One region of the Paenibacillus sp. SORGH_AS_0306 genome, then DNA from elsewhere that is predicted to be linked to it. Evidence: predicted binding sites of a transcription regulator. Region 1 holds the regulator's gene; the other holds the start of a gene.

The links. Region 1 encodes CtsR, which represses protease genes until heat stress. Its sites were predicted from a motif close to ATGGTCAATAAAGGTCAAACA; they were not measured.
Region 2: a site for CtsR is predicted at 2,185-2,205, ahead of clpP (ATP-dependent Clp endopeptidase proteolytic subunit ClpP). Genes of this name have one in related genera too.

The regions. Positions count from the first base shown of each region.
Region 1 covers NZ_JAUTBP010000001.1:3,740,605-3,744,032, reverse strand. Annotated here, with positions in the region: gene serS (serine--tRNA ligase) at 1-289, opposite strand, end outside; gene QE450_RS16570 (CtsR family transcriptional regulator) at 1,169-1,630, shown strand; gene mcsA (protein-arginine kinase activator protein McsA) at 1,658-2,182, shown strand; gene mcsB (protein arginine kinase) at 2,196-3,269, shown strand; gene clpC (ATP-dependent protease ATP-binding subunit ClpC) at 3,290-3,428, shown strand, end outside.
Region 2 covers NZ_JAUTBP010000001.1:4,737,223-4,740,650, reverse strand. Annotated here, with positions in the region: gene gap (type I glyceraldehyde-3-phosphate dehydrogenase) at 1-468, opposite strand, end outside; gene QE450_RS20980 (sugar-binding transcriptional regulator) at 600-1,631, opposite strand; tRNA gene QE450_RS20975 (tRNA-Arg) at 1,882-1,956, shown strand; gene clpP (ATP-dependent Clp endopeptidase proteolytic subunit ClpP) at 2,313-2,909, shown strand; gene QE450_RS20965 (PdaC/SigV domain-containing protein) at 3,068-3,428, opposite strand, start outside.

The DNA.
Region 1 (3,428 bases):
CAGATTGACTGGTTTGTTCCAATTGCTGAAGTTGTAGATTGATTTGTTTCACCTGATCTTTAAGCTGGTGGACAGTGTCGGTAGGCAATACCGATTTATTTTGCATATGGCTACTGATTGTCTGTGTTAATTGGTTTCGTTGTTGACGGAGTTGTTCGATTTGTTGCAAGTACTGATTTTTAAGTTGAGCTTTTTCAAGAAGTTCTGCAATAGATATACTTATTTTCTTTTGATCTGCGACCTCTTGTAATGCTGTAGCATGATTTTTAATATACTGGATATCTAACATAAAATAACCGCTCCTTTTTTCCTAATATAAAGGTAAAATGCACAAAAAAGCTCCTCATCACTTGGGACGAGGAGCTTTTTGCTCGCGGTGCCACCCAACTTGATCAAATACAGATAGTGTATCTGATCCTCTTAGGTTTCGCGATAACGGGCGAAAACCGTTTAACTTAGGAAATAGCAAGCAGTGACTATTCGCTTATGCTATCTCTTGGCGAGAACGCCTCCAGGTTGGATTCCTTTCGATGGCCGTTTCAATATATTGAATTTGTTGTATTGTAACGTATTGTTAAAAAAGTGTCAAGGTCTAGTTTTTATAAAAATTAGATATTAGGGAAATATTATTAGGGGCCAGTCTTTATGAAACTTAAATACTACAAGAATGATATTAAGCCAAATACTTCCAGAACGATATTAAGAAACGATATTAAGAATAGTAAACGATAGCAAGAACTATATATTATAAAAACGATATATCATCAGATTATTAATATTTAATTCGATTGTGAAAAACTAAATTCTAAAAAATATGATTTTCTGTATTATATTTTGCTGTAACCCCTTGGCAAATTCTGAAAATATGTTATAATTAATTTAAAGTCAAAGAAAGTCAAAGTCAGCGCATAGTCAAAGTAATGATGAATACAGTTATTAGATGACGTGAATATGCCTGACGATTTGATGGTAAATAAGATTTATGAACTTTTGATTATAATGATCAGATTATTCATGAATCTATTGTTGTATCATCAAATGCTGTCTTCTTTGGTTTCTTACGATTAGGTTTATGGTTAAGTGATATTTATCTGCTATTTTGAACTTATGATAAATGGGTCAAATTTAGAATAAGTAAATGTTTTAAAACATGATGGAGGAATATACAATGCGTAATATCTCCGACATTATCGAACAATATCTAAAACGAATGCTGCAAGATAGTGGAGAAGGAGCAGTAGAAATACAGCGTAACGAGTTAGCTGATCAATTCTCTTGTGTACCTTCGCAGATCAATTATGTAATTAGTACACGTTTTACATTGGAAAAAGGATATCTGGTTGAAAGTAAACGTGGTGGTGGTGGCTATATTCGTATACGGCGTCTTGAATTGCCTGCTCAAGCTATCCTTCATACTCATATTCATGAAAGTATTGGACAGCATATGAGTCAGACAGCTGCTGAAGGTTTACTATACCAGTTGCTAGAAGCTAGAGTGATTTCTAATCGTGAAGCGGAACTGATGCGTGCAGCAGTATGTAGAGATGTTATTTCGATCAAGCTTCCCTACAGGGATGAGATCCGTGCAAGAATGATGAAGGCGATGTTGATTGCATTACTTCGTCCCTAATCATTCGGGAGAAAGGGGCAATACATGATGATTTGTCAAGAATGTCAGGTAAGACCGGCAACTCTTCATTTTACAAAGATTGTAAATGGTGAAAAAAATGAGTTTCATATCTGTGAAACTTGTGCCCGTGAAAAAGGTGAATTGATTCCAGGAACTTCAGGAGGCTTTTCGATTCACAGTCTACTGTCAGGGTTGATGGATTTTGATTCAAGCAGTAAAGGGCAACTCGCCGGTCAATGCAGTGAAGATGTCCATTGTGAAGAATGTGGTATGACATATACTCAATTTCGTAAATTAGGACGATTTGGATGTAGCTCTTGTTACAAAACGTTTGATAATCAATTAGATCCTCTTTTTAAAAGAGTGCATGGTAGTACTGCTCATGCCGGTAAGCTTCCTAAACGAGGCGGGATCAAAGTAAAAATCAAACGTCAAATGACTGACTTGAAGCAAGAGTTGAAACAGCGTATTGCTGATGAGGAATTTGAAGAGGCCGCACATTTAAGAGATGAAATACGCGAGCTAGAAAAACAAATTTCACAGGAGTCATAAGGAGGAATAACTTATGCCGAATCTCCGTTTTACAGAAAAACCTTTGAGCGATTGGATGCAAAAGGGCGGAGAATATTCGGATGTTGTTATCAGTAGTAGGGTGCGTATAGCCCGTAATCTGATACATCACCCTTTCCCGATTCTGGCAAATATGGAGCAGGCGCAAGAGACACGGAACCAGCTAACAGAAGTGCTAAGTAATGAAGCACTTCAAGCTCTCGGACCGTTTGAGCCATTGCTTTTGGATGAATTAGAAGATGTAGATCGACAAGTCTTGATGGAAAAACATTTGATCAGTCCGAATTTGTTGAATGACTCCAAAAGTGGAGCTGTTCTGCTAACAGATGATGAATCCGTTAGTATTATGGTCAATGAAGAAGATCATTTGCGTATTCAATGTTTGTATCCAGGCTTTCAATTGCAAGAAGCATGGGAACGTGCTACTCAGATCGATGATGCTTTTGAAGATGTAGTGGACTTTGCTTTTGATGATCGTAGAGGTTATCTTACCAGTTGTCCAACAAATGTAGGTACAGGGCTTAGAGTGTCTGTTATGCTACATTTACCTGCATTAGCTATTATGAATCAGGTAGGTCGTGTATTATCTGCTGTATCTCAAGTAGGGCTCGCTGTACGGGGGTTATATGGAGAAGGTAGTGAAGCGATCGGAAATATTTTTCAAATTTCTAACCAGATTACATTAGGCTTATCAGAAGAAGAGATCATTGATAACTTGCATAGTGTTGTGTTGCAAATGATTGAGTATGAACATCATGCTCGCAGTCGTCTACTCAGTGAATCGAAGTTACGTGTTACAGATCGCATTATGCGTTCGTATGGAATACTATCTTATGCAACAATGATGGATTCCAAAGAAGCATTTCAACGCATTTCAGATGTGCGTCTAGGCGTAGATCTAGGTCTGATCGACAAAGCTTCGGTCACACAAATGAACGAATTAACGATAATGACACAACCGGGTTTTCTTCAGAAAACATTCGGTGTTAAAATGGGGTCAGGAGAAAGCGATATGTACCGCGCGCAATTGATCCGTAATACATTAAGTAAAGTAAACGTACAAGACTAAACCGTGGAGGTGCTTTAGATATGATGTTTGGTAGATTTACGGAACGTGCGCAAAAGGTTCTTGCGTTGGCACAAGAAGAGGCAGTTCGTTTGGGTCACAATAATATTGGTACAGAGCATATTTTGCTTGGTTTGATTCGTGAAGGTGAAGGCATTGCAG
Region 2 (3,428 bases), 1.0 Mb from region 1:
AGCAAGACAGTTCGTTGTGCAAGAAGCACCAGAGATTACAGTTTCAGTACCATCAAGAATTTCATGGTTTACGTTATAAACGATTGTTTTCATTTCGCCTGTAGCTGGAGCAGAGATAACAACTTTTTTAGCACCAGCTGTTAAATGTTTCTCAGCTGCTTCTTTAGTTGTGAAGAATCCAGTACATTCAAGAACGATATCCACACCAAGATCTCCCCAAGGAAGTTCTTCTGGGTTACGGTTAGCTAGAACTTTTACTTCTTTTCCGTTTACTTTGAAGAATCCGTCATGAACTTCAACTTCGCCGTCAAATTTACCTTGAGTTGTATCATATTTCAACAAGTGAGCCAACATTTTAGCGTCAGTCAAATCGTTAATTGCTACTACTTCAATACCTGCTACATTTTGAATACGACGGAAAGCCAAGCGTCCAATACGTCCGAAACCATTAATACCAACTTTAACCATGAGTTAATTCCTCCTAGAGATAGTGTATTTAATTTATTTCAAGACATACCTTATAAAAGGCATGTCAAGACAACATTATAGAGTAAATCTTGTGTGCCGACTGCTAGACGTTCGAAAATGAAGCAAAAGGACTAGTCTAGTTCTTTCACAATTTCTCTAGCAGCGGCTTCGTCAATGACCAGAATATCTTCCTGACCGAATTTGAGTACAGCATGAATCGATTTGGCTTTGCTACGACCTCCAGCAATACCGATAACCACTTCCGCTTTGGAAATATCATCGAGCTGAAGTCCCATCGTTAACATCTGGTGCACCGTCTCACCCTGTTCATTAAAATAATGACCGAATGATTCAGCAACAGCTCCAGCGGCATGAATTTCTTCCGCTGCCTCGGGTTCAAGTCTACGGCGACGCACCATCTCCATCGCATCTCCAATTCCATGCATGATGATACGTGCTTTACGAATCAGACCGACAATTTCGCGGATATTCTGATCCTGATAAAGCAATTCATAAGCATCTTCACGCAATAAATCTGGAATATGCAACAATCGATATTGTGCGCCTACACGCTTTGCCATAGTGGAAGCAATCGAATTCGCCTGAAATTCCATACTCTCTCCAAGTCCGCCTCTTGCCGGTACGAACCAGGCATTCTTGAGAGGTGCCGGTATGGATGGACTGAGTTGCTCAGCGACTTCAGCTAATGTAAAGCCTCCTGTAACAGCAACGACATCGTCCTCACGGATGACACTGAGCAGCGCTTTGGCTCCTGCTCGTCCAAGCTCTTGCTTAGCCATAATAGATATGTCACTATCACCAGGAACGACAATTACTTGTCTCAACTTATAGAAAGTGCGAATACGTTCTTCCAGATTCGATAATCCAAGCAGTTCCTGAATAATAGGTTCCAGCTCATCAAGCAATTGCTTGCCTGCTTCACTAACCTTCATTCCCGTACTTTCAATCTCAAGTAACCCTTGCGATTTGAGAAGATCGGTCTCTGCACGTAAGACGCGTTCAGTCATATTAAGCGATGTGGCGAGTGATCTTCTTCCAACCAGCCCTACCATCATAACCTGATGCAGAATAGTATATCTTTTTTTGAGTACTTCGGTGAGATCGGGCAGAAGCTGCTTTTGTATTTCTAATATTTTCCGCATGCATTCCACTCCTGCAACTTATCTCGCTCAGTGTTCATTATATCCGCGATTCTTAATGGACTCAAAATGTCCCGGCATAACTTTTTAAGTCCCACGTCTATCTTAACCAATTTTTCATGCAGAAGCAAGTTTTTAACACAACTATTCTGTGAGAGGTTGATGTTATCGTTTTTATCTGTGATTTCCTCCCAAGCCAACTTGCTTTTTATAGGTAGATATCCTATAATCAATCGTACTGCTGTTTTGATGTGCGCCCGTGGTCCAATGGATATGACGTAGGCCTCCGAAGCCTGAGATCCAAGTTCGATTCTTGGCGGGCGCGCCATTTATATTTTTTATTTCATTATCTTTTTTACATAAGAATCGGTATGATCGAATGCCTTTTGATATGTTCTATCATATCTAAGAACTATTTGCGCAACATTAAGTGATTGACTTATAAATGCAGAACACCCTTTAACCAGCCTATGCTGGTTATTTTTATACCCAAATTTGGGTTGCCCTCTTCTTCATTAACCGATTTTACTGATGTTCCTACACTTTTGGTCAGGATAGTTTGACTTTCTTTGACTTTTGATTCGAATTATCCTATAATGTGGTAAGAACAATGAGTATCTTCTAATACAATATTTGATCTATAATTAATCTATTATGATGTACAACTTTGAAGGAGGGTTTCTAGTGAGTTATATTCCAATGGTCGTTGAACAAAGCAGTCGTGGAGAACGTGCCTATGACATTTACTCTCGTCTGTTAAAAGACCGCATTATTTTTCTAGGTTCTGAAGTTAATGATGTTGTAGCTAACGCGATTATTGCACAAATGCTGTTTCTGGAAGCCGAAGACCCGGAGAAAGACATCCACCTATATGTTAACAGTCCAGGCGGTTCGATCACTGCGGGGATGGCTATTTACGATACAATGCAATTTATCAAAGCTGATGTATCTACCATCTGTGTAGGTATGGCTGCAAGTATGGGTGCATTCTTGCTTAACGCTGGTGCGAAAGGTAAACGTTTTGCTTTGCCTAACAGCGAAATCATGATTCACCAACCACTTGGTGGCGCACAAGGACAAGCAACAGATATCGAAATCCGTGCTCGTCGTATTCTTAAAATGCGCGACAAATTGAACAAAATTCTAGCTGATCGCACAGGCCAACCGTTGGAACGTATCGAAAAAGATACAGACCGCGATTACTTTATGACTGCTGCTGAAGCACAAGAATATGGCATAGTTGATAAAGTGATTGAAAATACACCTCCACAAGGGGTATAATTTTACTCCAGCATGCTGGAACAACACGCGAAAAAGCCTCCGGGATATAAACCGGAGGCTTTTTTGTATTCTTTTTTATAATAGTTAGTCTAATAACTGCTACATTTACTTCATAATATTGCAATTACTCTATCATCCGATCACTTATATTATCAAAATTAAGCTTTGTACGCATCCAGTGGATTTACACCTGTAGGTAACAATTTTTTGAAAGTAAATGAGAACTCTGGTGTACCTGCTGCATATGGTGCAATTTCGTATTGTTGGAAATAGATTGTTAGTCCACTATCTGTTAAATAATATCCTTGATTAGCAGCAATTCCTTTAAAACTATCTGCAAAGTAAAGATCTTCTTTTTTGATTTCAGCATTAATGACTTTGTCGATGTCTTTACGATAATTGCTATTGGATTTGAGTAGATCACTCAATTGAATTTGCTTACCGTCTTTCAACGAGAATGTCATCCCAGTTAGCGTAGCCCCGCCGTGTGCACCACCGAGAAATTCATAGTCGTTTACT